2 linked regions of the Thermoleptolyngbya sichuanensis A183 genome follow. The protein of the gene in region 1 interacts with the protein of each later gene in a pairwise test. Links are inferred from orthologs where the notes say so. Each region holds a gene or a part of one and is shown in the gene's direction. Other genes may lie near its edges.

Region 1 (8,186 bases):
TTGGCCATAGATTTGGAGGATTCAGAGCAAACGGCGTGAACATCCTGGTTATAGCATTGCCGCTTCCCCTGTGATTCTCTACAGCGTAAACACAAGTCTATACTCATCGGCGATGCTGTGTCCCCCCTGACCCCTTGAAGCAGGGGGAGCCGAACCCGGCGTGGCTCGAAGCAGGGAAAACTGGATCGGAAGTCCCCCTTATCAAGGGGGATTTAGGGGGATCTTTCAAAGCCTTACGCAAAAATCGAGATGTGTGTACACGGTAGCCTGTGATTTTAGGGCTGCTTCTGGGGCTGAATATACCTCAGCAGGTCGTTGTCCCGATCCAGCCAGCCTTGCAGAAACACGCGCTGGGACGGGTCGCGGGTGACGCGGCGATAGCGATAGTCCGTGCGGGCCTGGCAAAGCCGCTGGGCGAGATCTAGATGGGATGCCTGGGCAGTCGCCTGCTGGGTAACGGGGCCAAAGACGCGATCCACCCGCAAGCCCAAGATTTCTTGCAAAAACATCGTCGCGCCGCCCACGCCAAAATTAACCGCCGTGTCGAAATGGGCGATCGCCAGTGGCCGCTGCATCATGCTACATTGCGCGGGCTGCCAGTAAAGCTGCTCATAAATGTCCCGCACTTCGTCTTCCGTAATCAGCCGCACACTCTGCACTGGCAGCCCTCTGCTCTGGCGATAGGCGCGATAGGTGGCAGTGGTGATGCCAAAATTCGTCTCGCCGCCGCAATCGGCTGGATGGTTCACATAGCCCCCTTCCCACCGCAGCGTAAACCGCAGCGCCTCCTGAAAAACTTGTGCTTCCGTCAGCACAGGGCTGGGCGCAGGACGAAGGACGGGTTGGGGTGCAGGCTGGGCGATTGGCGCAGGGGTTGGATTGGGCGCGGGTTGGGCAATCGGCACGAGGCGCGAGGCAGGGATAGGGCTGGGCGCAGGCTGGGCGATCGGTGCAGGGGTTGGGTTGGGCGCGGGTTGGGCGATCGGCGTGGGGCGCGAGGCAGGGGTAGAGGTAGGGGCGGATTGGGCGATCGGCGCGGGGCGGGCGGCGGGAGCCGGACTGGTCGCGGGCGTTGGATTTGGGGCAGGTTGGGCGATCGGGGCCGGACTGGGCGCGGGTGCGGGCGGGGTGTGAACCGTGGGCAGGCTCAGCAGCAGGCTGGCCAACCGGGGCGATAGCTCGTCGGGGGGCAGCTGGTGTTGGGCAGCGAAGGCGCGGTAGGCCGCCTCCGTATGGGGGTTCCAGTCGCCTGTGGCAGTTCCAACCGGGTGCCCAATCCGGTTCAGCGAGGCCTGCACCGACTGCACCAGCGCCCGATTGCTGCGAATCGAGCCGATGGCGTAGCTAATTGTGTCGGCGGCGATCGCCCGCAGCGTCAGTCCATCCATCGGAACCGCCCTTCTAGGTCGTATATTCTGCGTTGATCTTCACATAGTCGTAGCTGAGGTCGCAGCCCCAGGCCATGCCCATTCCAGGGCCACTGCCAATGCTGACGGATACCAGCACCGTGTCGGTTTTCAGGTATTCCCCAGCAGCGGCTTGCTTCATGTAGTTGCTGGCGGCGGGGCGATCGAAGGGCAGCGGCTGTCCGTGATCCATCAGCAAAAAGTCGCCCAGCTTGACTTGGAGTTCGCCCTGGTCGAAGGGCACCCCGGCTCGCCCAGCGGCGGCGGCGATGCGACCCCAGTTTGGGTCGCGCCCAAACACTGCCGATTTGAACAGGGACGACCCGGCAATCGTGCGGGCTACCTGGCGGGCGGCTGCGTCGTCTGGTGCGCCGCTGACTCGAATTTCCAGCAGGCAGGTTGCGCCTTCGCCATCGCGGGCGATCGCCTTGGCCATCCGCATACACACCTCCGTCAGCATTCCCTCTAGCCGCTCGGCATCGGGGCCCGGCTCGGTGATCGCGGGTGTGCGGGATTCGCCGTTGGCCAGCGCCAGCAGCGTGTCGTTGGTGCTAGTATCGCCGTCTACCGTGATCTGGTTAAAGCTTTTATCGGCGGCGCGGCTTAGCATTTGCTGCCAGAGATGGGGCGAAACGGTCGCGTCGCAGGTGACAAAGGCCAGCATCGTCGCCATGTTGGGGTGGATCATGCCAGATCCCTTGCAAATGCCGCCAATTCGCACCGGGCGACCGTCCAGCGTCGTTTCCAGCGCCACGCTCTTGGTCACTAGGTCGGTGGTAATGATGGCTTTGGCAGCGGCATCGGAGCCGTCGGGCGTGGCGGCGGCCACCAGATTGGGAATGCCCGACCGTAGCTGCTCCATGCGGATGCGCTGCCCAATGACTCCCGTCGAAGCCACCAGCACTTGCTCGACTGGAATATTCAGCGCTGTCGCCAAAAGCTGGGCACTTTCCAGGGCATCCTCCCAGCCCTGAGAACCCGTGGCTGCATTCGCCTGACCCGCATTGCACAGAATAGCCCGCGCCGTCGCCTTTGCCTCTAGCCGCTGACGGCAATAGTCTACGCAGGCTGCCTTCACCTGGCTGGTGGTAAACACTCCAGCGGCGATCGCCTCCACTTCTGAATAAATCAGCGCCAGATCCGGCGCACCTGACGGCTTTAGCCCTGCGGCAATGCCCGCTGCCCGATAGCCCTTCGGCGCAGTTACGCCACCCGGAATTTCGTGCCACTCAGCCATATTTAACCCCTGCTTGATGCGGAAACAACTCAACAGATCAACTCAACAGATCGAAAGATCAAAATCTACGGAATCACACGGATCAAAGGCTAAAGGATAAATCAGAAATGGACTGTGTAGCGGCGATCGTTCATAAACGTATATGGAGAATTCAATTGCGCTGGCGTTCTTTCCCTTTGGCAGAAGCGTCCAAAAAATTTGGCGATCGCCGCTTTGCCCCTGCCGTTGGCATAGGTGGTGGATCAAAAGCGATCGCCCACTGCGCATTCTGCACCAAGTGCCGCACCGCAACTAGATACATCTCTGCATCGTTGCGCCGCCGAAACCGAGCCACGGCAATCGTTTGACAATTGGGCAGCAGACGATAGACCACCCACGGATGAAGCTGGTCGTAATAGCTCATAGTATTTTTGTTAGGAGAAATGAGACACTGAGGCAGGACAGCCCGCTGCAACTTTGGGCTGTTCTCTGCCGTTAAACATGAACGCCATTGTGACGTGCCAATTAGGCGTGTGTCAATATGGCGTGTGAAATTTGAATGGATGAGTAAAGATAAGCGACCGCAAGACAGTGACTCCCCAATTGAAAAACTCAGGATTCAGCGCACGAATTTGTCGCAGGCTGAATTTGCTGTTCACTGCGGTATTCCGCTACGAACCTATCAGCGTTGGATATCTGGAGAGACAGAGGCAAAGCTTACTCCGCAACAGTGGAAGACGCTTATGCAAGTCTTAAATGTCCAGTCTGTGGATGAAATCCCTGACAACTTCGCGTCAAGTTAATTACTTGCCTCATCGCATCAAAGCCTTGCGGGGCGGTGCGTTACGGCTACGCCTAACAGCACCCTACAAGTCAACTTGTCTATGGCTCCCAGCTTAAAAGCGCTCTGAACATGTATGTCTGTGCAACGGGTATCCCGGCTATCCCAAAGGCGCAAGGCTGACTCTAAAATCGAGAAGCGAATCATCAACCTGCGCTTTTAACCCAGACCGACCGTGGCAGCCAAACCTCCCAATTCTGCAACTGCTTCTCCCCAAGCCCCCACGCCAGCGCAGCGGGCCGCCGAACTGCGGAACCTGCTGAACCAGGCCAGCTACGAATATTACGTGCTGGATGCGCCAACGCTGCCCGATGCGGTGTATGACCAGCTTTATCGAGAGCTTCAGGATCTGGAAGCCGCAGACCCGACGCTGATTTCGCCCGACAGTCCCACCCAGCGCGTGGGCGATCGCCCCTCCAGCCAATTCACCTCCATCCGCCACAATATTCCGCTCTACAGCCTGGAAAACGCCTTCAACCTGGCAGAAGTTGCCACTTGGGACACGCGCTGGCGACGCTATTACGCGACCGTTGCCGAGGCTCAGCCCGCGCTGCCCGACTCGGCCTATGTTTGCGAGCTAAAAATTGACGGCTCCGCCCTGGCGCTGACCTACGAAAACGGGCTGCTGGTGCGCGGGGCGACGCGGGGCGATGGCGTAACGGGGGAAGACATTACGCCCAACGTGCGGACGATTCGCTCGATTCCGCTGCGGCTGAAGGGCGAACACCTGCCGCCCGTGGTGGAGGTGCGGGGCGAGGCGTTTTTGCCGCTGGACGTGTTTCAGCAGATTAACCAAGAGCGCGAGGAGGCGGGCGAGGCCCTGTTTGCCAACCCGCGCAACGCGGCGGCGGGAACCCTGCGCCAGCTCGATTCGCGGATTGTGGCGCGGCGGCGGCTCGACTTTTTTGCCTACACGCTGCATCTTGCAGGAGACGGGGATTTTCCTAAGCCTTCGTCTCAGTGGGAAGCGCTGGATTTGCTGCAAACGCTCGGCTTTCGGGTGAATCCGAACCGCAAGCTGTGCGAATCCTTGGAGGAGGTGCGCCAGTTTGCCGACCACTGGGAGCGGGCCCGGTTTGACCTGCCCTACCTCACTGACGGGCTGGTGATCAAGCTGAACGGGCTGGCGTTGCAGGAACGGCTGGGCTTTACCCAAAAGTTTCCGCGCTGGGCGATCGCCCTCAAGTATCCCGCCGAAGAAGCGCCGACCGTCGTGCAGGGCATTTCCGTGCAGGTGGGGCGGACGGGCGCGGTCACGCCTGTTGCAGAACTGGCCCCAGTGCAGCTTGCAGGCACGACTGTTTCGCGGGCGACGCTGCATAATGCCGACTTCATCGCGGCGCTGGATGTGCGCGTGGGCGATACGGTGATTGTGCGAAAGGCGGGCGAAATCATTCCCGAAGTGGTGCGCGTGCTGCCGGAACTGAGACCCGCCGGGGCAGAACCGTTTCAACTGCCGACCCATTGCCCCGTGTGCGGGCAGCCCTTGGTGCGCCCGGAAGAGGAGGCCGTCACCCGCTGCGTGAATTCATCCTGTCCGGCGATCGTGCGCGGTTCCCTGGTGCATTGGGCCTCGCGGCAGGCGCTCGATATCAACGGACTGGGCGAGAAGTGGGTGCAGCAGTTGGGCGATCGCGGCTTGCTGAACAGCGTTGCCGACCTGTATGACCTGACGGCAGAGCAACTGATCGGCATTGACCGGATGGGCAAAAAATCCGCTGAAAATCTAGTTAGGGCGATCGCCCAATCCAAAACCCAACCCTGGTGGCGCGTCTTATTTGGGCTGGGTATCCGGCACGTCGGCGCAGTCAACGCACAAACGCTGGCCGAAGCCTTTCCAACCGTCGAAGCCCTGGCTGCGGCTGAAGAATCGGACATTGCCGCTGTCTACGGCATTGGCCCGGAAATCGCCCGGTCGGTCTATCAGTGGTTCCGCGTACCTGCCAACCAAGCGCTCGTGGAGCGGCTGCGGGCGGCAGGGTTGACCCTGGCAGGCGAGGCGCAACCTGCATCTGACAAACCCCAAACGCTGGCAGGCAAAACCTTTGTGCTGACGGGAACCCTGCCCACGCTGAAACGGGATGAAGCCGCTGAACGGATTAAAGCAGCAGGCGGCAAGGTGACGAGTTCCGTTAGCAAGAAGACTGATTTCGTGGTCGTGGGTGAAGACGCGGGGTCAAAATTGGAAAAGGCGATCGCTCTAAAAATCACCCAATTGTCAGAGGCGGATCTCCTCAAATTACTGTCAAATTCAGAGGGAGCGTCGCCCTGAGCGTTTTTCCAAAGCCGACCTACGCCAACTCCTGAATCAATGCCCGTGCCTCCTGGTTTGTTTTCGTCTGCCCTGTCCGTTCGACGCTGCCTGCGCCGATGGATTGCGGGCGTGGCTGGCCAGCAGGTTGGCAATAGCGGCGCACGCGGGCTGAGGGTTGGGCGATCGCCACAATTTTTGCCAGCACATCTGCTAGCTCAGAATCAGAAAGGCGCACGCGGGCTAAGGGTCGGGCGATCGCCACAATGCCACCCCAGACATCGCATTTGCAGCAATAAACGCTGGCGGCGGGCCCTGCTTGCATCCGCCTTTGCTCTGCCCCTAGCGCTCGTCGCCCCGCCCCTCCGCGCAGCCGAGCGAGTGCTGGTGTCGCTGGGTCCGTTTGAGCGCTCAATTTCCGTCCGCGCCCTGCGGATTTATGCCGAAGAAGGGCGCTATACTGAAAATCTGCGGGTTTATGCCCGGCACTATGCCACAGAAGAACAACTCCAACAGCTCGAACAACTCCTCAAAAACCGGCTGGAGCTAAACCTGACCCCCTGGGCCGTGTCCCAGTTTCTCTATTCCGACCAGGGCGAACTGTTGCTACAACGGCTGGGCGAAGTCGTTCGCACCGGGTCGAACCTGTCGGGCAAGCGGGCACTGCGGTCGGCCCTGGTGCTGGCGGCGGCCGATGGAGAAAACGGTCTAACGCCGCTCAACGTGCTGGAGCATTTTCCAGTAGACACGATGCGCATTGACCTGACCCGCGCGTTTTCTATTATTTCGTCCATCGAGCGGCTGGTGAACCAGACCAAGCAGGCCATTGATGCGATCGCCCTGATTTCCGAAGACAATGCCCGCCTAGAGCCAGTGGTTTCCACGTCCCAGATCAATCCGGTGCGTCCCGGCCGCTACACGGTTTCGCTTCAGACCCTCACGCAGGAACAGTTTCGCGGCTGTTTAAGTACCCCCGCTAGTCTGTATTCCCCTGCGGATCATAGCCTGGTTTATACAGGACGACGCTTTGGCAATCGCCCGCTGGAGGTCGATCTCTACCTGCCTGTCGCAGATCGCCAAAATCAGCCGCCCAATGCCATGCCGCTGGTGGTCATCTCCCACGGGCTAGGCTCCAATCGTCTCACCTTCAGCTACATTGCTCAACATCTTGCGTCCTATGGCTTTGCGGTTGCGGTGCCAGAACATCCCGGCAGCAACACCAAACGCCTGGAAGACCTGATTGACGGGATTGTTCGCAACGAAACTGAACCCGCTGAATTTGTCCAGCGCCCCCAGGACATTACCTGTCTGCTCAACACGCTAGAGCGTGACCCCCGGTTCAAGAACTTGATCGATACCGATCAAGTAGGCGTAGTTGGACAGTCGCTCGGTGGCTACACAGCCTTTGCCATTGCGGGCACCCCGATTGATCTCAGTCGGCTAAACCAGGAATGCAGGCTTGATGAAACCCTGAACCTGTCGCTGCTGCTTCAATGCCGCCTGCAAAACTGGGTGCTGGATTCCAACAACCTGCGTGACCCCAGGGTAAAAGCCATTATCGCCATCAACACCCTGGGCAGCAGCCTGTTTGGGGAAGAAGGCTATGCGGCGCTAGATGTGCCCACGCTGATCGTTTCCAGCGGAGCCGATACGGTCACCCCTGCGCTGCCGGAGCAAATTACGCCCTTTACCTGGCTGACCACGCCTCATCGCTATCTGCTGCTGCTGCAAAACGCGACCCACTTTTCCGCGATCGATGTACCCGCAGAAGACAATGTAGCGGTTAACCTGCCGCCGGAAGTCGTGGGACCCGATCCGGCGATCGCCCATTACTATCTCCGCACCGTTAGCCTCGCCTTTTTCCAAACCTATCTGAATCAGGACGATACCTACCGCCCGTTTCTCAGCGCCCGCTACATCGAGCAACTCCAGGATGACCAGCTACCCCTTAGCATTGTGGAGCGCTTCACTCCCGATCAACTCGCCCAGGCGAATGCTCGGAAACCCTGAGTAAGGCTTACCTCAGCTTAGTTTGCAGCTTTGCAAAGCCGTGATGCACTTATCCGACTGCTGATGACTTGTGGCGAACGGTTTCCTGGTGCTATTACGGAGATTGAAATGTATTAAAAGAGATCAGTGCGATCGCCAAATGGTGGGAAAACACATAAGCTCAGCTTATGCAAAAAACTCTCCAACGCCAAAAAATACTGTATTAGCGATTACTGAAGAATCTCTTAAAGAGTCCTACGTGTCTGATTGCCAGGATGAACTGTTGCAAAAGACACAAGTTACAACCTAACTTTACATTCTTCAGTTTATATTATAACATTCTTCAGGTTATATTATATGTCCTTGTAGAAAACTCGAAAAGCTGATAAAAGATGTGCATGTGAATAAGTGATTTCACTTAGGAGCCGAAAGGATATCAGCTTTACATGATCTTCACAAAAGGAGTGGTCTATAGAGCTTGAC
Region 2 (6,196 bases), 1.6 Mb from region 1 along the record:
GCTAATGCTGGTGGAAGTTTGCAAGCGCACAGCGTTCTGGTTTCCCCGTGAACCGGAAAAAGCGACGCTACCCGACCCTCGATGTATTCGGAATTTGCCGCAGAACCCGCTATGAAACCAACCCAGGAACCAACATAATGTCTGGTAAAGCTAGGTCACGGCCCAGAAGCGGCGATCGCCACGGTACAGGCCGTGCGATCGGGGGCGCTGTCGGTGGCGGCACAGCGGGAGTTTGTGCATCAGTTTGCCTAGCACTAGGTTGTGCAGGGTCAGGAAAGAGGGCGATCTCGCTAGCCAATGAAGCATCAGGGCTGTGCAGAGGGGAGAGGGCGCTGATCAGGGGCGATCGCCTTCTGGGTCGCTGCCCCACAATTCCGCCCGTCCCAGGCTGCGTTTAAGGCTTAAAATGGAGGGTACTTTCCGTTCCCCATCCCTGCAAACCAAGACATACAAGGAGTTGCGTTCGTGGAGTCCCGATACAACCCCGCCGAGATTGAGGAAAAGTGGCAAACTGCGTGGGACGCGCAAGGGCTAGACCAAACGCTGGAAGACCCTAGCAAGCCCAAGTTTTACGCGCTGTCCATGTTTCCCTATCCGTCGGGCAATCTGCACATGGGCCACGTCCGCAACTACACAATTACCGACGTGATCGCCCGCGTGCAGCGAATGCGCGGCTATCGCGTGCTACACCCGATGGGTTGGGATGCGTTTGGACTGCCTGCGGAAAATGCGGCGATCGATCGGGGCATTGCGCCTGCCAAGTGGACCTATCAGAACGTCGCCCAGATGCGCGCCCAGCTCAAGCGGCTGGGCCTGTCCTACGACTGGGACCGCGAAGTCACCACCTGCTCGCCCGATTATTACAAATGGACGCAGTGGATTTTTCTGCAATTTTTCCAGGCAGGGCTGGCCTACCAGAAAGAAGCAGCGGTGAACTGGGACCCCATCGACCAGACTGTGCTAGCGAACGAGCAGGTCGATAGCGAGGGCAAATCCTGGCGATCGGGCGCAAAGGTGGAGCGGCGTTTGCTGAAGCAGTGGTTTTTGAAAATCACCGACTACGCTGAACAACTGCTGCAAGACCTGAACCAGCTCGACGGCTGGCCCGAGCGCGTCCGCCTGATGCAGGAAAACTGGATCGGCAAGTCTACGGGCGCAGAGGTCGTCTTCAAAACCGAAGCAGGCGACGACCTGACGGTTTATACGACGCGCCCCGACACGCTGTGGGGGGCGACCTTTATGGTGCTGTCGCCGGAGCATCCGCTGGTGGACAAGCTAACAACCCCAGCCCAGTCTGCCGCCGTCGCCGCCTACAAAGCCGAGGCCGCTGACAAGAGCGAAATCGATCGCACGGCGGAAGATCGCGAGAAAACGGGCGTGTGGACGGGCAGCTACGCGATTAACCCGGTAAACGGTGAGCAGATTCCCGTCTGGATTGCTGACTATGTGCTGATGGGCTACGGCACGGGCGCGATTATGGCGGTGCCCGCGCACGACCAGCGCGACTTTGAGTTTGCCCGCAAGTTTGGGCTAAAGGTGAAGGTTGTGGTGCAGCCGGAAGGCGAGACACTGGATGGCGACACGATGACCGTGGCTCATGCAGGCGAGGGCGTGATGGTTCATTCTGGGCCACTGGACGGCATCCCGGCGGGCAAAGGCGCTGGGCAGAGCGTGGAAGCCGCCGTGAAATGGCTAGAAGCCAACGGCAAAGGCAAGGGCACGGCTAACTATCGCCTGCGGGACTGGCTGATTTCTCGTCAGCGCTATTGGGGCTGCCCGATTCCGGTGGTGCATTGCCCCAGTTGCGGCACAGTGCCCGTTCCCGATGACCAGCTTCCCGTGACGCTGCCAGAACAGGTGGAGTTTTCGGGGCGGGGGCCGTCGCCCCTGGCGAAGCTAGAGAACTGGGTGAATGTGCCCTGCCCTAGTTGCGGCGAACCCGCCAAGCGCGAAACCGACACGATGGACACGTTTATCTGTTCGTCGTGGTATTTCCTGCGCTATCCTGATGCGCGAAATGAAAGCGCTGCCTTTGACCCGGCCAAGACGAACGACTGGATGCCGGTGGATCAATACGTCGGCGGCATTGAACACGCGATTTTGCACCTGCTGTATTCGCGATTCTTTACCAAAGTGCTGCGCGATCGCCACTTGCTCAACTTCGACGAACCCTTCAAGCGCCTGCTGACCCAGGGTATGGTGCAGGCGGCCGCCTACAAGAACCCGGTGACGGGCAAATACATCGCTCCGGCGGATATTGCCGACCTGTCTGATCCCCGCGATCCTGCCACGGGCGACAGGCTGGAGGTCGTCTTCGAGAAAATGTCGAAGTCGAAATACAACGGCATCGACCCGAAGGACGTGCTGGAGAAATACGGCGCAGACACCGCCCGCATGTTCATTTTGTTCAAAGCACCGCCAGAGAAGGATCTGGAATGGGACGATGCCGATGTAGAGGGGCAGTTCCGCTTTTTGAACCGGGTCTGGCGCTTGGTTACGGAATTCCAGGCATCAGGGGCGAAGCCGCAAGGTTCTGGCGAACTGACCAAGCCCGAAAAGGATCTGCGGCGGGCGATTCATACAGCAATTAAGGAAATCACCGAAGACCTAGAGGGCGACTATCAGTTTAATACGGCAGTGTCGGAGCTAATGAAGCTGAGCAATGCGCTGAATGATGCTCCCTGCAAGGAGTCTCCAGTTTACGCCGAAGGAATTGAAACGCTGCTGGCGCTGCTGGCTCCCTTTGCGCCACACATTGCTGAGGAACTGTGGCACCTGCTGGGACATGCCGACTCAGTGCATCATCACGCCTGGCCTGTGGCCGATCCAGAAGCGCTGGTGGTGGATGAGATTCCGCTGGTGATTCAGATTATGGGCAAGACGCGGGGCACCATTCAGGTGCCTGCGGGAGCCGATGCCCAAACGCTAGAACAACTGGCCACAGAGTCCGAACTGGCCCAGCGCTATATCGAGGGCAAGACCATCAAAAAAGTGGTTGTCGTACCGGGCAAGCTGGTAAATTTCGTGGTGCAGTAAGCCACAAAAAAGTCCCCCTTGCCAAGGGGGATTTGGGGGGATCTAAAGTACTGGTTCGACCGAAGTCTTAGCCACCATTGCTGCGGGCAAGGACGCGCTCAGCAACTTTATCGGGCACTTCTTGCAGGTGGTCGAACTGCCAGCGGAAGAAGCCGACCCCCATTGTGAGCGATCGCAATTCGACAATTAGATCATGCATTTCCGCCTGGGGCAGGTAAGCCGACACCTCATCCCAGCCGCGCCAGTTGCTCTTGGCATCGTAGCCCAGTACTTGACCGCGCCGCCCGCTCACCAGCCGCAGCACCTTGGAAGTGAACTCGCTGGGAATGGAAATGGCGATCGCCAAAATCGGCTCTAGCAACTGCGGTTCGCATTTGGGCAGTCCCTCCTGCATGGCCAACCGCGCCGCCTGCTTAAATGCCTGCTCTGAGCTATCGACGCTGTGGTAAGAGCCGTTCGTCAGCGTCACTGCCACATCCACCACCGGGAAGCCCAGCGGCCCGTGGGCGAGGTATTCCCGCACGCCAATTTCCACGCCGGGGATGTACTGCCGGGGCACTACGCCGCCCACAATTGTTTCGCTAAACTGGAAGCCCTCACCCCGCGCCAGCGGCTGGATGTCGATATACACATCGCCAAACTGACCGTGTCCACCGGTCTGGTGTTTGTAGCGTCCGTGGACATTCTTACCGGGGCGGCGGATCGTTTCCTTGTAGGGAATTTGCGGCAGGTGCGTACTCATGGGCAGGCTGTATTTGCGGCGCAGGCGATCAAGCGCCACCTTCAGGTGAATGTCGCCTTGGCCCCAGAGGATCACTTCCCGCGTGTCGCCGTGCTGCTCCCAATAGAGCGATGGGTCTTCTTCCAGCAGTTTCGTCAGGGCGCTGCTCAGCTTCACTTCGTCGTTGCGGTTTTCGGCGGTGAGGGCGAGGGCATACACCGGGGCGATCGCCTCTGCCTTGGGCAATGCATCGACCGCGACCCCATTAGCGCTCAGCGTATCACCCGTTTTCACCCCTTCCATCCGCGCCAGCGCCACCACGCAGCCCGCATAGGCCCGCTGCACGCTCTGCTGCTGCTGCCCCATCAGGCGATACATGCCGCCCATCCGCACGCCGTTCAGGGTCATGCCGTCCGTCAGCATTCCGCGCCAGACGCGCACCAGCGACAGCTTGCCGCCCTGGGGCGTGTAGTAGGTCTTTAGCACCTGGGCCAGCGGCTCGTTGCCCGCAGGGATGCCGCGATGTTCTGCCATGACGCTGGGTTCAGGACACTCCCGCAACAGCGCTGCCAGCAGCGGCCGCACGCCAAAATCTTTCTCGGCCACGCCGATGAACACGGGCACAATCAGGTCTGCGCCCAGTTCCATTTTCAAATCGGTGATAATTTCCTCTTCTGGCGGCTCAATTTCTTCCAGCAGTTCCTCCAGCAGGTGATCGTCAAAATCAGCCAGCGTTTCTAGCATTTCAACACGGGCGGCGTGTTCAGCTTCACGTAGTGCCTCCGGCAGCGGCACCGGATCGGCGGGCGCACCCGGATGATAGTGATACGCCTGCTCCGTCACCAAGTCGATAAAGCCCTGCAAGGTTTCGCCCTGACCGATGGGATATTGATGCAGCACCAAAGGTCGGCTCGACACCTGCTTCAGCGCGTTCAGGATGTCGGCAAAGCTGTCGTTGGCTCGATCCATCTTGTTGATAAAGACTAGGTGGGGGATTTCCCAGTCGTCGAGGAATTGGAACAGCGGAGCCAGCGTCAGCACTCGCGCCTGATCTGGCTCGCAGACTACCACGGCGGCATCTACGCCCATCAGCGCGTTGCAGGTTTCCTGAGCAAATTCCACCGAGCCAGGGCTATCGAGAAAGGTAAACAAAATGCCGCCCTGCTGAGTGCTGGCGGCATTAATTTCAACGGTCATCTGGCGATCGCGGGCTTCGGGTGATGCATCCCCGACCGTGTTTTTATCATTCACGCTGCCCTTGCGGGAAATGGCTCCAGTGACAAACAGCAAGCTTTCCAGAAGCGTCGTTTTGCCGCTGAGATAGGGCCCCACGATCGCCACGGTTCTAGTACGGCTTTCTGCATTTGTGCTAACAGTTTCAGACATAGAAAATTCCTCCTGATATTTCAGCTTGATGACTCACCCTGGTCGGGTTCAAGCAGTTGAAACCAGAGGATTTCTGCCGATGCGGTTAAGAAGGTTTGAAACGACGGGCCGGGCGTTTTACTCGGTCATCTGAAGCGCTCTAGTCTTGATCAATCTCTCGATGATTTGAATCTCGATGATTTGAATCAGAGATGATCAAGAATCAACCGTTCCCACAGGTTTTTCAAACGGCACTTCATGTATTAAGAAGCGGTATAAAACGACTCATGCTTGTGTAGAGAAGCATGAGGGCGATCGCCCCATGTCAACTGAACCGACTCCAAAGACTTTGCTGGTATTTCGCAGGTGGATTAAGGCAGGAATCCTTAGATACGACCAGATATGACCTGATCTGAGTTGAGCTTAATTTGAGATTAAATGAGTAGAGAATGACTGATCCCAACTGCATTAGCTTCAGATTAACCTGACCATAATCTACGGAGGATCTCCAGTTAAAAAAATTCACCGATGGTAACAGTTCGCATTAGCTATGTCTGAGCCAACAGTCCTGGGGAAACATTGCCTCGTCCAAACCAACAGACTTGGGGGACGCTTCGTCCCCTGCAAAAGGGGGTTTGGGGGATATCCCCCAAGGCTGTTGGCTCGAAGCCAAAACTTCTCATACAGCAGGAATCAGAAGCTAGCGCCTTTACTCAATTCCCTCATTCACCGGGAAGCGATCAATCAGGGCGATCGCCCGTCGAGCATTATCCCGCAAGCTAGACGGCAGGTACGGCACATGGGGAAGTTGCGACATAAAATCCAGCGTCCGCCGCAGCACGCGGACGATATCGCCCTCATCCAGGCTAGTATTGGCGCACAGTTCCGGCCATTCCACCCCCAGCGCCCACTGCTCCACCAGCGGAATAAAGTCATATTCCATCCACACAGGCAGCGCCACCTGATACTGGTGCTGGAGCTTGAACAACTGGCGGCGCGTGCTGCGGAGTCCTTCCAGCGCCGACTCTACCCTGGCAGACACCTGATAGCTTGTCCACACATCAGGGCGAGACA

Evidence for each region. Proteins that work in one complex are often made in the same cells at the same time.
Region 2: the proteins of ligA (region 1) and leuS interact in binary tests that used the Escherichia coli proteins (3 or more experiments, as listed by UniProt). The link is inferred for Thermoleptolyngbya sichuanensis A183 from one-to-one orthologs.

Annotation. Positions count from the first base shown.
Region 1 is NZ_CP053661.1:1,033,951-1,042,136, forward strand. What follows is about bases 3,231-6,186. They hold ligA (NAD-dependent DNA ligase LigA), read left to right. Parts: upstream 3,231-3,638; coding sequence 3,639-5,735; downstream 5,736-6,186. Other genes in these bases: HPC62_RS04500 (helix-turn-helix domain-containing protein), read left to right, coding at 3,231-3,425; HPC62_RS04510 (hypothetical protein), read right to left, coding at 5,755-6,129; HPC62_RS04515 (alpha/beta hydrolase), read left to right, coding at 6,102-6,186. In the rest of the region: HPC62_RS04480 (class I SAM-dependent methyltransferase), read right to left, coding at 1-8; HPC62_RS23830 (glycosyl hydrolase 108 family protein), read right to left, coding at 276-1,388; argJ (bifunctional ornithine acetyltransferase/N-acetylglutamate synthase), read right to left, coding at 1,402-2,643; HPC62_RS04495 (hypothetical protein), read right to left, coding at 2,795-3,046; more of HPC62_RS04500, read left to right, coding at 3,186-3,230; more of HPC62_RS04515, read left to right, coding at 6,187-7,724. UniProt on the Escherichia coli protein: DNA ligase that catalyzes the formation of phosphodiester linkages between 5'-phosphoryl and 3'-hydroxyl groups in double-stranded DNA using NAD as a coenzyme and as the energy source for the reaction.
Region 2 is NZ_CP053661.1:2,647,176-2,653,371, reverse strand. What follows is about bases 75-3,250. They hold leuS (leucine--tRNA ligase), read left to right. Parts: upstream 75-465; coding sequence 466-3,036; downstream 3,037-3,250. Other genes in these bases: HPC62_RS11025 (elongation factor G), read right to left, coding at 3,104-3,250; arsB (ACR3 family arsenite efflux transporter), read left to right, coding at 75-115. Also shown: more of arsB, read left to right, coding at 1-74; more of HPC62_RS11025, read right to left, coding at 3,251-5,143; HPC62_RS11020 (DEAD/DEAH box helicase), read right to left, coding at 5,832-6,196.